Linked DNA regions of Flavivirga eckloniae. The protein of the gene in region 1 interacts with the protein of each later gene in a pairwise test. Links are inferred from orthologs where the notes say so. Each region holds a gene or a part of one and is shown on either strand. Other genes may lie near its edges. The genes, in order: C1H87_RS20840 and groL.

The links.
Region 2: the proteins of C1H87_RS20840 (region 1) and groL interact in binary tests that used the Escherichia coli proteins (3 or more experiments, as listed by UniProt). The link is inferred for Flavivirga eckloniae from one-to-one orthologs.

What each region holds. Positions count from the first base shown.
Region 1 is NZ_CP025791.1:5,044,487-5,051,975, reverse strand. What follows is about bases 1,547-4,414. They hold C1H87_RS20840 (nucleotide exchange factor GrpE), read right to left. Parts: upstream 3,330-4,414; coding sequence 2,763-3,329; downstream 1,547-2,762. Other genes in these bases: C1H87_RS20835 (serine hydrolase domain-containing protein), read right to left, coding at 3,796-4,414; dnaJ (molecular chaperone DnaJ), read right to left, coding at 1,635-2,753. Outside these bases: C1H87_RS20855 (ABC transporter permease), read right to left, coding at 1-398; C1H87_RS20850 (ABC transporter ATP-binding protein), read right to left, coding at 404-1,330; more of C1H87_RS20835, read right to left, coding at 4,415-4,872; C1H87_RS20830 (TIGR01777 family oxidoreductase), read right to left, coding at 4,950-5,855; tRNA (5-methylaminomethyl-2-thiouridine)(34)-methyltransferase MnmD, read right to left, coding at 6,024-6,737; C1H87_RS20820 (DUF4920 domain-containing protein), read right to left, coding at 6,802-7,305; C1H87_RS20815 (branched-chain amino acid aminotransferase), read left to right, coding at 7,400-7,489. UniProt on the Escherichia coli protein: Participates actively in the response to hyperosmotic and heat shock by preventing the aggregation of stress-denatured proteins, in association with DnaK and GrpE. It is the nucleotide exchange factor for DnaK and may function as a thermosensor.
Region 2 is NZ_CP025791.1:2,082,255-2,089,781, reverse strand. The notes cover bases 2,408-5,313. They hold groL (chaperonin GroEL), read right to left. Parts: upstream 4,725-5,313; coding sequence 3,090-4,724; downstream 2,408-3,089. Other genes in these bases: secG (preprotein translocase subunit SecG), read right to left, coding at 5,301-5,313; C1H87_RS08560 (co-chaperone GroES), read right to left, coding at 4,858-5,133. Outside these bases: C1H87_RS08580 (hypothetical protein), read left to right, coding at 16-657; C1H87_RS08575 (hypothetical protein), read left to right, coding at 706-1,644; C1H87_RS08570 (T6SS immunity protein Tdi1 domain-containing protein), read left to right, coding at 1,681-2,244; more of secG, read right to left, coding at 5,314-5,669; C1H87_RS08550 (hypothetical protein), read right to left, coding at 5,672-6,745; C1H87_RS08545 (LptE family protein), read right to left, coding at 6,750-7,256; C1H87_RS08540 (sigma-54 interaction domain-containing protein), read right to left, coding at 7,394-7,527.

The DNA.
Region 1 (7,489 bases):
AATTTTCCTTCTAAACTGGAAATTAGTGTTAGTGACGGTGATTCTTCCGAATAGAATTTTATATGATCGGATACCGCTTCTATAGAATCCAACTTACTAATATGTAACAAACCATAAGAAGCTGATTCATTTGAGAATATTTTAGCTTCTTCTAAAGACATACCTTCCAGAATATTGTAAGTTGTATTGTCTGAGTTTTTAAAAACTTCATGTACCAATCCTGATTCATCTAAAACAGAAATAGTACGTACTTTATTATTATTTAGTTGTGATAAATAAGCCACCACAGCTACAAGCACTATCATGATAATAGGGCTTAAAATAGTCATGATTATAAACGATTTATTTTTAACCTTGGTTAAATATTCACGTTTTATTATGAGAGGTAAATGGTTCATGAAAATTAATTATTCTTTACTGTTTGAATAAAAATATCGTTTACACTAGGGATTAACTCAACAAAATGGGATACTTCTCCTCTTGAGGTTAAATAATTTAATAAATCGTTAGATGTTTCCGTATTAGAAAGCTTTATGTTTAATTTTAGTTCGTCTTCTAAAGTTTTAAAATTTGCTGACGACACCTCAAATTTATTTGCCAATTCCTGCTCTAAGCTTTCTTTGTTATTAGCTCGAATGCCAACTTCGAACGTATTTATTTTATACTGCCGTTTTACGTCAATTAGCTTACCATCCAGAATTTTATTCGATTTATGTATTAGTGCTATATCATCGCAAAGCTCCTCAACAGATTCCATTCTGTGCGTAGAAAAAATAACTGTAGCTCCTTCTTCTCGTAGACGTAAAATTTCATCTTTAATTAAATTGGCATTTATGGGATCGAACCCCGAGAATGGTTCGTCAAAAATTAAAAGTTTGGGCTTGTGCAGCACGGTAACCACAAACTGGATTTTTTGGGCCATTCCTTTGGATAACTCTTGAATTTTCTTGTTCCACCAGTCTCCTATCTCTAAACGCTCAAACCAATATTTTAAACGTTTTTTAGCTTCAGCCTTACTTAGACCTTTTAATTGAGCTAAGTATAACGCCTGTTCGCCTACTTTCATAGATTTGTATAGCCCGCGTTCTTCTGGCAAATAACCAATATCTTTTATATGATCGGCTTTAAGTAATTCTCCATCCAAATGTACCTTACCTTGATCTGGCATAGTTATTTGATTAATAACTCTTATGAGTGTTGTTTTACCGGCACCGTTAGGTCCCAACAAACCAAATATACTACCTTTAGGAACTGTAATTGACACATTATTAAGTGCTTTAAAGTTTCCAAAGTTTTTAGAAACTTCATTAACTTCCAGTAAGTTGATCATTACTTATTTTTAAATTTACTTGTTATCTGTAAATATATTAAATGTTATATAACATCATAGGATAATCCGGTAAAAGGCTCTAAATAATTAAGGGTGTATTTTTTTATAAAAACAAAACCCACCCTTAATAAATTAAGGATGGGAAAAAAATTGCTATGAAAAAGAAAAATTACCACTAATATTAATTAGTGATGATTCAAATATAGTTATTTTTTACATATTATTAACAAAACAGTAGGAGAACTTCATTTTTAACAAATAATTTCACCTTTAAACTTGCTCGCTATTATTGGTATTTTTGTTCTTAAGAGAACATGTCTTTTACCTTCTCAAAGAATGATTTATCTGAACTTTCCGGCTTAGGCATGAAATGTTCATCGTCTCTCATCGATTCAAAAAATTCCCTTTGTTGTTTATTTAAAGTTTTTGGTGTCCAAACATTTACATGTACCAACAAATCCCCTTTACCATAACCATTTATGCTAGGGATTCCTTTTCCGCGTAATCGCAAAATTTTACCAGATTGTACGCCAGCTTCAACTTTTATACGCACTTTACCGTTTACTGTTTCAATTTCTTTTGAGGTTCCTAAAACAGCGTCTGGATAACTTACATATAAATCGTAATGTAAATTATCGCCTTCACGTTGTAATTTGTCATGTACTTCCTCTTCAATAACAACAATAAGGTCTCCAGAAATTCCGTTACCCGGAGCTTCATTACCCTTACCGGACACCTTTAATTGCATACCATCTACAACACCTGCAGGTATTTTAATAGCAACTGTTTCTTCTCCAATTTTTAATCCTTGAGAATCTGCGTCACTTGGTTTTTTATCTATAATTTGTCCTGCACCGCCACACACGTTACATGGTGCAGATGTTTGCATTCTTCCTAAAATAGTGTTGGTTATTCGCGTTACTTGTCCACTACCATTACATGTTGAACATGTTTTATAGGTTGTTCCTGGGGCTTGAATTTTACGCTTAACTTTTACTTTTTTCTCTACTCCATTGGCTATTTCTTCTAAAGTAAGCTTTACTCGAATACGAAGATTACTTCCTTTTACACGACGTTGGCCTCCGCCACCTCCAAAACCGGAGAAACCGCCACCAAAGCCGCCGCCAAAAATATCTCCAAACTGACTAAAAATATCGTCCATATTCATGCCACCGCCGCCGAAGCCGCCACCTCCATTTTCAAAGGCTTGGTGACCAAACTGATCGTAACGCGCCTTTTTATCGGCATCACTCAATACCTCATAAGCCTCGGCTGCTTCTTTAAATTTGGCTTCAGCACTTTTATCATCTGGATTTTTATCAGGATGGTATTCAATTGCCTTTTTACGATAAGCCTTTTTTATTTCTGATGCAGTCGCTCCTTTGCTAACTCCTAATACTTCGTAATAATCTCTTTTAGCCATGTTTTTATTTTATTGACCTATAACAACTTTTGGAAAACGAATTACTTTCTCGCCAAGTTTGTAACCTTTTTCTATAATATCGATAATTTTTCCTTTTAAATCATCGCTAGGTGCCGGTATTTGTGTAACGGCCTCATGATCGTCTGCATTAAAAGCCTCTCCTTTTTCAACTTTGATAGCTGTTAATCCTTTTTGCTCTAATGTTTTTACCAATTTTTGATAAATTAGTAAAACACCTTTACGTAGCTCTTCTGCTTCTTTATCTTCTTCAATATGGGTTAATGCACGCTCAAAATCATCCAAAACCGGCAATAATGTTTTCATAACATCCTCACTGGCAGTAGAAAATAACTCTATACGTTCCTTAGCAGTACGTCGTTTATAATTTTCAAACTCGGCAAATAAACGTAAAAACTTGTCTTTTTCCTGCTTTAATTCAGCTTCAAGTTTTTCTTCAACAGACTGCTCTTCTGCCTCCTGTTCTTCTGCTACTTGCTCTTCAACTTCAACGGTTTCATTTTGTACACCGTCTATTTGATCGTTTTCTATATCTTTAGTTTTTTCTTTCTTACTCATTGCCACATTTAAATTTTACAAATACAAAAATTAGTTGGCAAAAGTACTGCCAATATTATAAAAATGTCATAATGTCATTAAATAATTTTAATTTTTTTTGAACTGCCGGTAGTAAAGAAGGTTTCTTCGAAAATTCTAATCTTAAAGCAACTGTTAAATCATTAAAGCAAACGTTACACTCTATTATTTAACATAAAAATTCCAACACTAAAAAACAGATATTTAGTTTAAACATTACCATGCTTCACCTCCAAACAGCACTTCACAACCAAACTACACACTTTCAACCCCTTATAAAGAAAATCGTTTATATAAATGTGTTTTTGAATTATTTGTCACTATACTTAGGCGTATTAATGCTATTAATAAAAAATGGTAGTTTTTTATTTTTGTAATGTATTAAACACTAGTAATTCTTATAAAGTAAGACACCAATGATACTATTTGGAGTTATTGTATTATTGATTTAAAAATCGATAGCAGGTAATAAATACTTTTCTAGCATATCATAATAATCCGATTCATTATTATAATTAGCTGCTGTAATTACAACTATCATATTCAAATCAGGGTATATAGCTACTGTTTGCCCTCCGTGACCTAGAGCTACATAATAATTTATTTGCTTGCTATTTACAGTTATTGGTGGCTCCAAATACCACATATACCCATAATCTACAAAGTCAAATAATTTACCATATGAAGTTAAACTCTCTTCAATCCAAGCTTCAGAAATAACCTGTTTACCTTTCCAATTTCCCCTATTTAAATATAATAAACCAAACCTAGCCATGTCTCTTGGGGTCATATCTGCCCCCATTCCCATAGCAGGTTTTCCTTTAGGGCTTTTTTCCCATTTAAAGCTTTTTATCCCAATAGGATCAAACAAAAACTTTGATGCAAAATCTTCAACCGAATAACCTGTACTATTTTGCAAAACAGGCTCTAATAATTGCGTACTTCCTGTGCAATAAGCATTAACCTTATCTGGTTCATGAATCATCTTTACATCAAGCATATAATTTATATAATCATCAGAACGTAAGAAGGCATCAAAATCTCCTGATGTATTATTATTAAAATCATCACAATCCAAACCGTGACGCATGGTTAACAAATCTTTAATTCTAATTTTTTTCTTTATACTATCCCATTTGTCTTCATAAACCGATCCTTTATAGAACTCTGATACGGAAGCAGATGTGCTTTTTATATAGTTCTTGTCAATAGCAATCCCAACTAATGCAGAAGTAATACTTTTAGTTACAGATGCTACATCATGTCTTTTGTCTTTATGATAACCATGATAATATTCTTCAAAAACTATTTTTTCATCTTTAACAATCAAAAAGCTATGTATGTCTTTATACTTGTTACCATTTATTTGTTCTTTCAATAAATTAATTTTATCTAAGCTAATTTTTACATTTTCAACATGATCGGTCTCCCAATCATTTTCAATTTTTACAGGAATGCTATATTTTTCTTGAGAGTTACAAGAAATTATTAAAAGGCAAAATAACCCACCGTAGATAAACTTCATATATATTATTATTTAGAAAACAACAAATAAGTCTAAATTAAGATTGTTTTGTTACAGCCTATTTTAAAAAAAAGCAGCTATTGTAAAATATTTAATAAAGCAGGCTTTAAATGATGATATTTAAAAATAAAACCTTTGTTTTCTATTCTTTTGGAACTGACGCGTTGGCTTTCAAACAATAATATATGCATCTCACCTAATACCAGCTTTAAAAAGAACTTAGGAATATTTGGTAAAAACAATGGTTTGCGCATCACACTAGCTATAGTTTTTGTTAGCTCCTTATTTGTGACTGGATTCGGAGCGACGCCATTGTAAATACCCGTTAAATTATTTTCCAAAACATATAAAAACAGGTTTGCCAAATCCTGAACATGTATCCAGGACTGCCATTGTTTTCCACTACCAAAAGCAGCGCCCAAACCTAGCTTAATAGGTCTAACCATTTCTTGCAACGCTCCACCATTCTCCGCTAAAACCAGCCCTATTCTTATTTTTGAAACCTGAATACCTAATTGAGTAAATGCGTTTACTTCTTGCTCCCAAACCTGCACCACTTCACTTAAAAAAGAGTCGCTAAAATCTTTAGAATCTTCTTCATAATAATTGGTTAAGGAATTTGAATAGACCCCGATAGCACTTGCCGAAATCACCTGTTTTATAGTATGGGTTTCACCTTTTAAGGCGTTAATAAGCAATCGGGTAGTTGCTTTTCTACTAGATAAAATATCCTTTTTATAAGATGGTGTCCAGCGCTTAGAAACTGTAGCCCCAGCCAGATGTATAATAGCATCTATATTTTTAAAACAATCCGTATCGATATCCTGAGTTTTAGGGTTCCAATAAAACCCTCGATAATTTTCGGTTTGGGATATTTTAGAGTTACTCGTAGTTAGGTAGTTAACAGCAATTCCTCTCTCATGGCAAACTTTTACGATCTCCTGTCCTATTAAGCCTGTCGCACCTGTTATTAAAACTCGCATTTTCTTTTTTTATAAAGTTACAAAAAGACCTACCCGTTTACTAACCATTTATATTAGGTTTAACAGTATCTAAATATTAAAAATTCAATGCTTTGGGGTTTCTGGCAATAAATCTATTGAATATCACACTTCCTTACAGGCGCGTAACATTTGGAAAATTCCTAATGCTTAGACCTTTTTAACAGCTCTAAGCATTTCACGCTTGCCGGGAGGTCCTGGTAAACGTTCGACCTTAAAACCAACCGATTCCATAGCACGACGCACACTTCCTTTTGCTGAATAGGTTACTAAAAGACCTCCAATTTTTAATGCTTTGTACATTTTTAAAAATATAGATTCCGTCCATAATTCGGGCTGTACTCTAGCTCCAAAAGCATCGAAGTATACAATATGGTACATATCTGTTTCCTTAATTTCAGAAAAGAACCGATTTTGCTTCTCTAATGAAAAGTTTTTAGCAATAGCATACTTTTCATTCCAGGAAACTTCGTGTAATTGTTTAAAATAAACCTCTTTTTCTCTGGCTTGTAATTCTGCTGGATAATTTAATTGGTTAATTTCATCCATTAAAACAGGATACCCTTCTACTCCAAAATAATCAATAGCAATATTTAATTTTTCTGCTTCTAATAACGTAATAAAGGCATTTAAACCTGTTCCAAATCCAATTTCTAGAACAGCTATCGTTTTGTGTGATCCAGAAACGTACTTCGACTCTGCTCCGTGCAAGAGTTCAGGATTACAGAAGTGATGCAAACCATGTTTAATAAACACATGATAAGCCTCTTGTATAGCTCCATGCTTGGAGTGATACTGCTCATTCCAATCTGGTAAATGAATGGTCGAGGAACCATCGGCCGTGATAACAACTTCTCTTTTCATGCGGGCACTTTATTCGTGTTTTTTAGACACATGTAACATCCATAATAAGTGTATTTAAAACACATTATTGTTTTAATAAAACACCATCAGCTTCAAAAGAAAATGTTCGTTTGGGCTCTGTAATAGTTGCTATGTCTTCTTCCGATTTTCCGGCATCTGCTGCGTAATGCTTTAACTCATCAATAGGCACTTCTTTTACATAGGCTCTTCCATTAACAATAACTTCTTTTCCCGCTATGTCTTTAGGCACAAAAAAACCGTAGTCCTTAAACTTTACCATAACTTCGTTGCCATCTTCCAAACTTAATCGCATCCAACATCCTTTTGTTTGGCAAACACTATTAACTTTGGCTAACATTTTAGAATTAATAGAGTCTCCAACACTCATTGTTTTATAATGAGCAGCCATTGAAGTCGCAGCTATAGCATCGTCTGCAATAATGGCTTTTCCAAAAGACGCATACTTTACTTCTTCTGTTTCAGGCATATCCTTGGAGGGTTCTTCATTTTTATTCTTGCAAGAATTTAACAGTATCACACAGATAATTGCTAAGATAATCGACTTCATTTTGTAAATATTTTAATTATAACTGATTTATATAAATATACCGTTTTTTTAAAAACGTTTTTACTTAAATTTGTATTATAAAATAACTAGAGGTATGAACACTATAATCAATAACATTGAGATTATAAAAGCCAAAACTACTAAAATTAACGATGTAGATTTTGACAATTTAAAATTTGGTCAT
Region 2 (7,527 bases), 3.0 Mb from region 1 along the record:
TCTCAAACTGGATTAATGATAAAAACTATTAAAATAGCTACTTTGTTTCAATTAATCCTAATTTTTAACCTGTGCCATTCTCAGGAGATTAATATGAATAAGGATGTAAAAGACATTGTAAAACTGGGAAAAGATTCTATTGCTCAATTGGCATTAAAATTGATAGATAGGGAAGTAGCTATTGAAAATTTTGCTAAAATTAAAGTAAAGACAGATGGAAGGGAAGTCTATGTTTCATTTAGAAACCCTATAAAGTACCTTCCAATAGAATCTGAGTTTTATTTTGATTTAAACGTAAACCTTTTAGAGGGTATCATAGTTTATAATCCGGTTTCTAATGGTTTAGTAGATTGTAAAAAGAAGACCATTCCATTTTATAAACAAACAAGAGAAGCACAAGCTAGTATTGAATTTGTTATAAAAGCAATTAATAAAAATGATGAGGTAGGAGGAATTTCAGATATATCAAGTTTTGAAGATGATATGGTAATTCGTGAACACAAAAGCTATTATGATGTTAGTGTGGTTTCAGAATTTCAAGAATCGTTTTACAAAATAAAAAAGGTGTCGGGAAAAGTATATGACGTTGAACACGCTCATCTTGTCCCACCTCCAATTGAGAGTGAAAATAATAGTGTATTAAAGGAGATAAATTAGTTATAATATTTGTTGTTACACATAACTTGACGATATATAAATTAACCTATGATAAAGAAAAAAAATACCCACCTACTAATTCTATTGTTTATTTCAACTATTGTTTACTCCCAAACATATGAGGGAAAAATAGGTGAATATGATGTGTTTCTTGAAATCGACCAGTTTAAAGATGAAAATATTGAAGGTGTTTACTTTTACGGTAGTAGATTAAAGAATATTAGACTTGAAGGACAAAAGAATGATTCTCAAATTATCCTCTACCAACGTTTTAGTGAAAAATCAGAAAAAAAAGAACTTTTTGAGCTTCAAGTAAAAGGTAATCATTTGGTTGGAACATGGAAAAACGGTAAAAAAGAACTAAAGGTCAATCTCATAGAAACAGAAGCAGACTTTTATGCTTTGAAAAAAGGGAAAATTAAGTTTATTAGAGATAGTGTTCAAAAATTTAAAAATAAAGAGTTGGTTTGGTTTAAGGAAAAGTATTCTAACATGTCTTTCTTTAGGCTTGGTAACGGTTTTACAAAAGAACAGCGCTTGTTTTTTAATCAGAAGCTCGATACCCTGCACTATTCCAATGCCGAAACCTTTTTAGATTGTGATTATCTCGAAACGAATTTGAAGATAGAATTAATATCTGAGAATTATTTATGTTTCACCGAAACGTCATCAAGTTATTGTGGCGGGGCACATCCCAATCATGGTATTAAAACGTTTAATTACGATTTAGTTAAAATAAAAGCATTAAAAGAAATTAGTGATGTATATCCTGAATTGGATTTTTACCCGGTACTAAAGAATAAATATCAAGACGACCCTGATATTGATAAACAATGTGACTATTTTGATAGTGGATATGATAGCTGGTGGAAATATTCAAATTGGGTACTAACCGAAAGAGGAATTGAAATTACACCTTCGTTTCCGCATGCCATGACACCATGTAGTGTGCCATTTTTATTGACTTACAAAGAAATCAACAAATAAGCCTCCCATGAGATTTATAAGACCTACACATGTATTATGAAAAAATTCACAAACCTATTTAAACCACAACAAAACGTATCTCCAGTTTCTGAAGACATTATAGAAGAATATAAGGAAAAAGTACCTCAATTGTTAATTGACTTATGGAGATCTAACGGTCATGCCAAATATAATAATGGGGTAATAGAATTAATTAATCCAAAGGATTTTGAACCGTCGTTATGGACTTGGTTAGGACGGGAAGTAGAAAATTACGTCCCTTTTGCAATTAGCGGTTTTGGAGAGCTGTTTTACTATCGGAAGCTTACAGAAACAGATGAGGATGTTTGTATGATAGATATTCAATACCGAAAAATAGAGACCATTGTATGGGGCCTAGAATCATTTTTTGAAGATTTTCTAACGAATGAAGAGGATAGAAAAGAGTGGTTAAGAGAAGATTTGTTTAATCAGGCTATTACCGAACAAGGAGTACTGATCAAAAATGAAATTTTTACGTTTACACCAGTTTTAGCGATGGGTGGAGGCGAGGAAGTTAAATACTTGAAGAAAGGTAATGCTCAAGTCTATCAGGATATTGTTTTTCAAATGACTATGTAAATTAAGTTACTAGTAATACTTCGACTGTGATTTGTAAATAAACAAAAAAGAGGGTGTCTAAAAAAGTAACTTATTTTGTCATTCAGAGCGGCTTGTGCTGAGCATAGTCGAAGCAAGCGAAGAATTTTATTTGTTATAAATTAAATAGTTATAATTTAATAAGATTCCCCTGCTGGTTGCTACGGTGTACCCACAAATATGGTTGCTTAAATAACGTGAATCTTGCTTAAGAATTCAAGGTGTTCCTCCCTATTAAAAAGGGAGGTGGATCCCGATGAGATCGGGATTCGGAGGGTTATATATGTTTGTTATTTTTAATAAAACGCCTCTTTCTTCCAATTTTTATCAAAATCGAAATTCATTTCTCGGCTTTAATTTAAAGAGGAGAGCACTGTGACAGTAAAAAAATAGTTCTGAAACAAGTCTGGGACACACCGACATAAATTCTCTTATCCAAGATTACGTTAAATAATAATTCTAAAAAGATAGACACTAATTTCACGAATTATCACAAATGGTTCTAAATATAAATTATTTACAAATAAGTAATTTGAGTTTACTTATTGATAAATTAAAGTACAAAGGTATAATTGAATTAAATCGGGTTTGGATTGTAAAAACAGACTGAAAGTCTGATTCGTAATTATGAATAGTATAGAGAGCTATCCATCATATTGAGGTTTTATTTGTGTAATTCGTGTCTTGATTAAAAAGATGTGGGTACACCGTAGCTGCTGGTTGGCAGGTTCATTCCATTCAGAATGGCACTTTTTAGACGCCCTCACACATAAAAAAACGTCCCAAAAATTGAGACGTTTTTAATATCATTTAAGAAGTACCTTCTACTACATCATGCCTGGCATACCACCGCCACCCATTGGAGGCATAGCTGGAGCCGCTTCTTCTTTAATATCGATTAATGCACACTCGGTAGTAAGGATCATTCCGGCAACAGAGGCAGCATTTTCTAATGCAATACGTGTTACTTTCTTAGGATCGATAATACCTGCTTTAAGCATATCTACATATTCTTCAGACTTGGCATCGTAACCAAAATCTTTTTTGCCTTCTAAAACTTTAGAGATAACTACGCTACCTTCTCCACCTGCATTTTCAACAATAGTACGTAAAGGTGCTTCAATAGCACGAGCTACAATTTGAATACCTGTAACCTCGTCTAAGTTTTCAGTAGTGATCTTTTCTAATACCGATTTTGCTCTTACTAAGGCAACACCACCACCAGCAACAATACCTTCTTCTACGGCAGCTCTGGTTGCATGTAAAGCATCATCAACACGGTCTTTTTTCTCTTTCATCTCCACTTCACTAGCAGCACCAACGTAAAGAACAGCAACACCACCAGCTAGTTTAGCTAAACGTTCCTGTAGTTTTTCTTTATCGTAATCGCTAGTTGTAGTTTCTATCTGAGCTTTAATTTGGTTTACTCTGGCTTTAATATCTTTAGCAATTCCAGCACCATTAACAATCATTGTATTGTCTTTGTCTACCGTTACCGTTTCAGCAGTACCTAACATACTTAAGTCTGCATTCTCTAAAGTAAATCCTCTTTCTTCAGAAATAACAGTACCACCAGTTAAGATAGCAATATCTTCTAACATAGCTTTACGTCTGTCTCCAAAACCTGGTGCTTTTACAGCAGCAATTTTTAAACCTCCACGTAATTTGTTAACTACTAGAGTAGCTAAAGCTTGTCCGTCTACATCTTCAGCAATAATTAATAAAGGACGACCAGATTGTGCTACAGGTTCTAAGATTGGTAAAATTTCCTGTAAGTTCGAAATCTTTTTATCAAATAATAAGATGTATGGGTTTTCTAGATCAGCAATCATTTTGTCTGCATCTGTAACGAAGTAAGGAGATAAGTATCCTCTATCGAATTGCATACCTTCAACAACATCTACGTAAGTATCCATACCCTTGGCTTCCTCAACGGTAATAACACCTTCTTTACCAACTTTATCAAATGCTTTAGCGATTAATTCACCAATAGTATCGTCATTGTTTGCAGAAATTGCAGCAACTTGCTTTATTTTTTCAGAAGAATTACCCACTTTTTTAGATTGCGAATCTAAATCTGCAGTAATGGCATTAACCGCTTTGTCGATACCACGCTTTAAATCCATAGGATTTGCGCCAGCAGCAACATTTTTTAAACCTTCTTTTACGATAGCTTGTGCTAAAACAGTAGCGGTAGTTGTACCGTCTCCTGCTAAATCGTTGGTTTTAGAAGCAACTTCTTTTACCATTTGAGCTCCCATGTTCTCATGTGGATCTTCCAACTCAATTTCTTTAGCTACAGATACACCATCCTTAGTTACTTGTGGTGCTCCAAAAGATTTACTAATAATTACGTTACGTCCTTTAGGACCTAAAGTTACTTTTACAGCATTGGCTAATGCATCAACACCGCGTTTTAATCCGTCACGTGCTTCAATATCAAATTTTATATCTTTTGCCATTTTTTAATTATTTTTTGTCATTCCTGCGAAAGCAGGAATCTAAGTTTTATGAAAATTTAGTTTTTTTATGAGGTTCCTGCCTTTCTTGTTGAAACGAGTTCTGCACATGTTACAGGAATGACAGAATTTGCTATTAAATGATAGCTAAAATGTCGCTTTCGCGCATAATTAAATAATCGTTGCCTTCTAGTTTAAGTTCGGTTCCAGCATATTTTCCGTATAAAACAGTGTCACCAACTTTTACAGTAATAGGTTCATCTTTTGTGCCTTTTCCAGCTGCTACTACTTTTCCTTTTTGTGGTTTTTCTTTAGCGTTATCTGGAATAATAATCCCTGATGCCGTTGTAGTTTCGGCTGCAGCAGGTTCAATAAGAACACGATCTGCTAATGGTTTAATGTTTAATGCCATTTGTTTTATTTTTTAATTAATTATATTTTTTTTAATGATTAAGGACTATACTAAAAATATGCCAACCCTTAAGAACTGACAAACTTGCAGACGAACTTAATGCATAGGCAGAAACAAAAAATGCCAACTTTAAAAGTTGGCATTTTTTGTTTCTTTTATCGAATAAATTATTCTCCTGTAGAGTCATCTTCTGCAGGTGTTGCTGTTGCAGCGTCATCGGTTGTTTGCGCTGGAGTAGGCAAAGGAGCAGGTGCTGTTGTTGCATCTTCGTCTAATGCTTTAGAATCTAAACTTTCTCCACCTTTGTTAATAGCTACATTAGAAGCTAATATTAACACCAGTAATAGGGTAGCCAAAGTCCATGTACTTTTATCTAAAAAGTCGGTTGTCTTTTTTACACCACCTAATTGTTGTGTACCACCGCCGCCAAAAGATGATGATAATCCACCTCCTTTAGGGTTTTGAACCATAATTACTACGATTAGTAAAAATGCTACTACCACAATTAATACTAAAAATATTGTAAACGTACTCATTATTATATTTTATTTTGTTCTTGTAATTCTTCTACCGCTTTGATTTGGTCTGCAAAGAAACCACTTTTTTCTGGATATTTCAAACTTAAAATCTTATAAGATTGAATTGCTTTTTTGTAATTTTTTTGCTCCACATAAATACGAGCTAAAGTCTCAGTCATTAAGGCTTCCGGCTTTATCATTTGCGCTTTTGCAAGATTGCCTTTTGTAATGGTAGCTTTAAAAGGATTTATCTTCGGGTTTTTCGTTATAAATTGATCTATAAGCTCAAACTTTTTAGCTTTATCTAGCTCCTCAGAAGATTTGTCTTCTTTTTTAGGAGGTTCTGTTTTAGATGCAACCTGTTCGGAAGATACTGGCTCAAAAGATAATGGAGCAGGGGGGGCTTTTGTGTCACTATCCTGATCCCTGTCAATGGGTTTAAGGCATGTTAACTTTAACCATTCATTAAAAGAATGTGTTTCTTTTTTATTGAATTCAAGCGGTCTGCCCAGGTTTAAGATATCACTAACCAAGGTTTCCTGTGTTTTTGTTTCCTCGGCAGCTAATTGTGGTTCCTCTGTAGTTGGTTGTGTTTCTTCAGAAACTGGTTTTGTTTCTTCGGTAACATTTTCAATTTCTTCAGATTCATCTAAAACAAACGAAGGTGTTTTTTGAGGGCGTTCTTCTTTAGGTTGGAATAATGCCGGATCCAGTACACCTTGAGTATCGTTGATTTGCTGTTTTAAAATATGATCTATTGTCACATTTTTGTTTACCGAAATATCTTCTACAGTAACTTCTACATCCTTTAAGTGTGTCGTATTTTGTTTTATGAATTGTGAAATTTCATTTTGAATGAATGCTTCCGATGTAATAAAATCGAACAAAATACTCCTGTCTGTTGTGTAGGCAGCAGTTGTTTTAAGTTCTTGATTATATTTAAAGCTACTAGCATTCTTTAAGCCTTTAAGGTATACGGCACGAGCCGATTGGAAATATGGAAACTCATCGATAACAGATTTTACAGCTTCGGTTTGCTGACGCGTTATAGTTTGCGGGTGCTGTAATATGTTTACGAAATCTTTAGAGTTCATTAGATTACCATTTTGCTAAAGTTGCATTAAAAATATCTTGTGTTATACGCTCGAAAATTTCTTCATGAACCTCGTCCTTTAGCGAACCATCAAGTTGCGAACTTCCGCCGAAGTCTCGAAAAAATGAAAAGCTCTGTTCTAAATCATCTTCTTCATTTTTCCTGTTGTAAAAGCGTAATTTAACACCAATTGTTAGTCTGTTTTGAGCAGCAGTATTTTGAGATGTTGCTGTAGTTGGAGAAACCCTATAGGTTGTTATTTCGCCTTCGTACACCAAATCGCCATTAGAATTAACAAGGCTAAGATTGGTTTGGTTTTGTATTAAATCCTGAAGGGTATTTTGAAAAAGGAGTTCCAATCCAGGTTCAACTAATATGGATGTGTTTTCAAAACGATTAACTTGAAATGTTTTAATGTTTGGAGCAATCGATGCTCCTGTAAAGGAATAAAATCCACAACTTACAAACGTTGTAGTTATTATCAATAAAAGGATATATTTTATATGTTTCATCTAAATATTTATAAACACTTTGACTACGCTCGGTACTAGTCACTCAGTGGGACATTTAATTAATAACTATAAAAACGATAAGTTAGTAGTATTGTTGCAATTTAAACAGAAAATGACAACTGTACGCCACTAACTTTTTAAAGATCATATTGTTTAATCTTTCTATATAATGTGCGTTCGCTAATACCTAGCTCTGCAGCAGCTAATTTACGCTTTCCGTTGTGACGTTCAAGCGATTTTTTTATTAATTCCAATTCTTTGTCGTGTAACG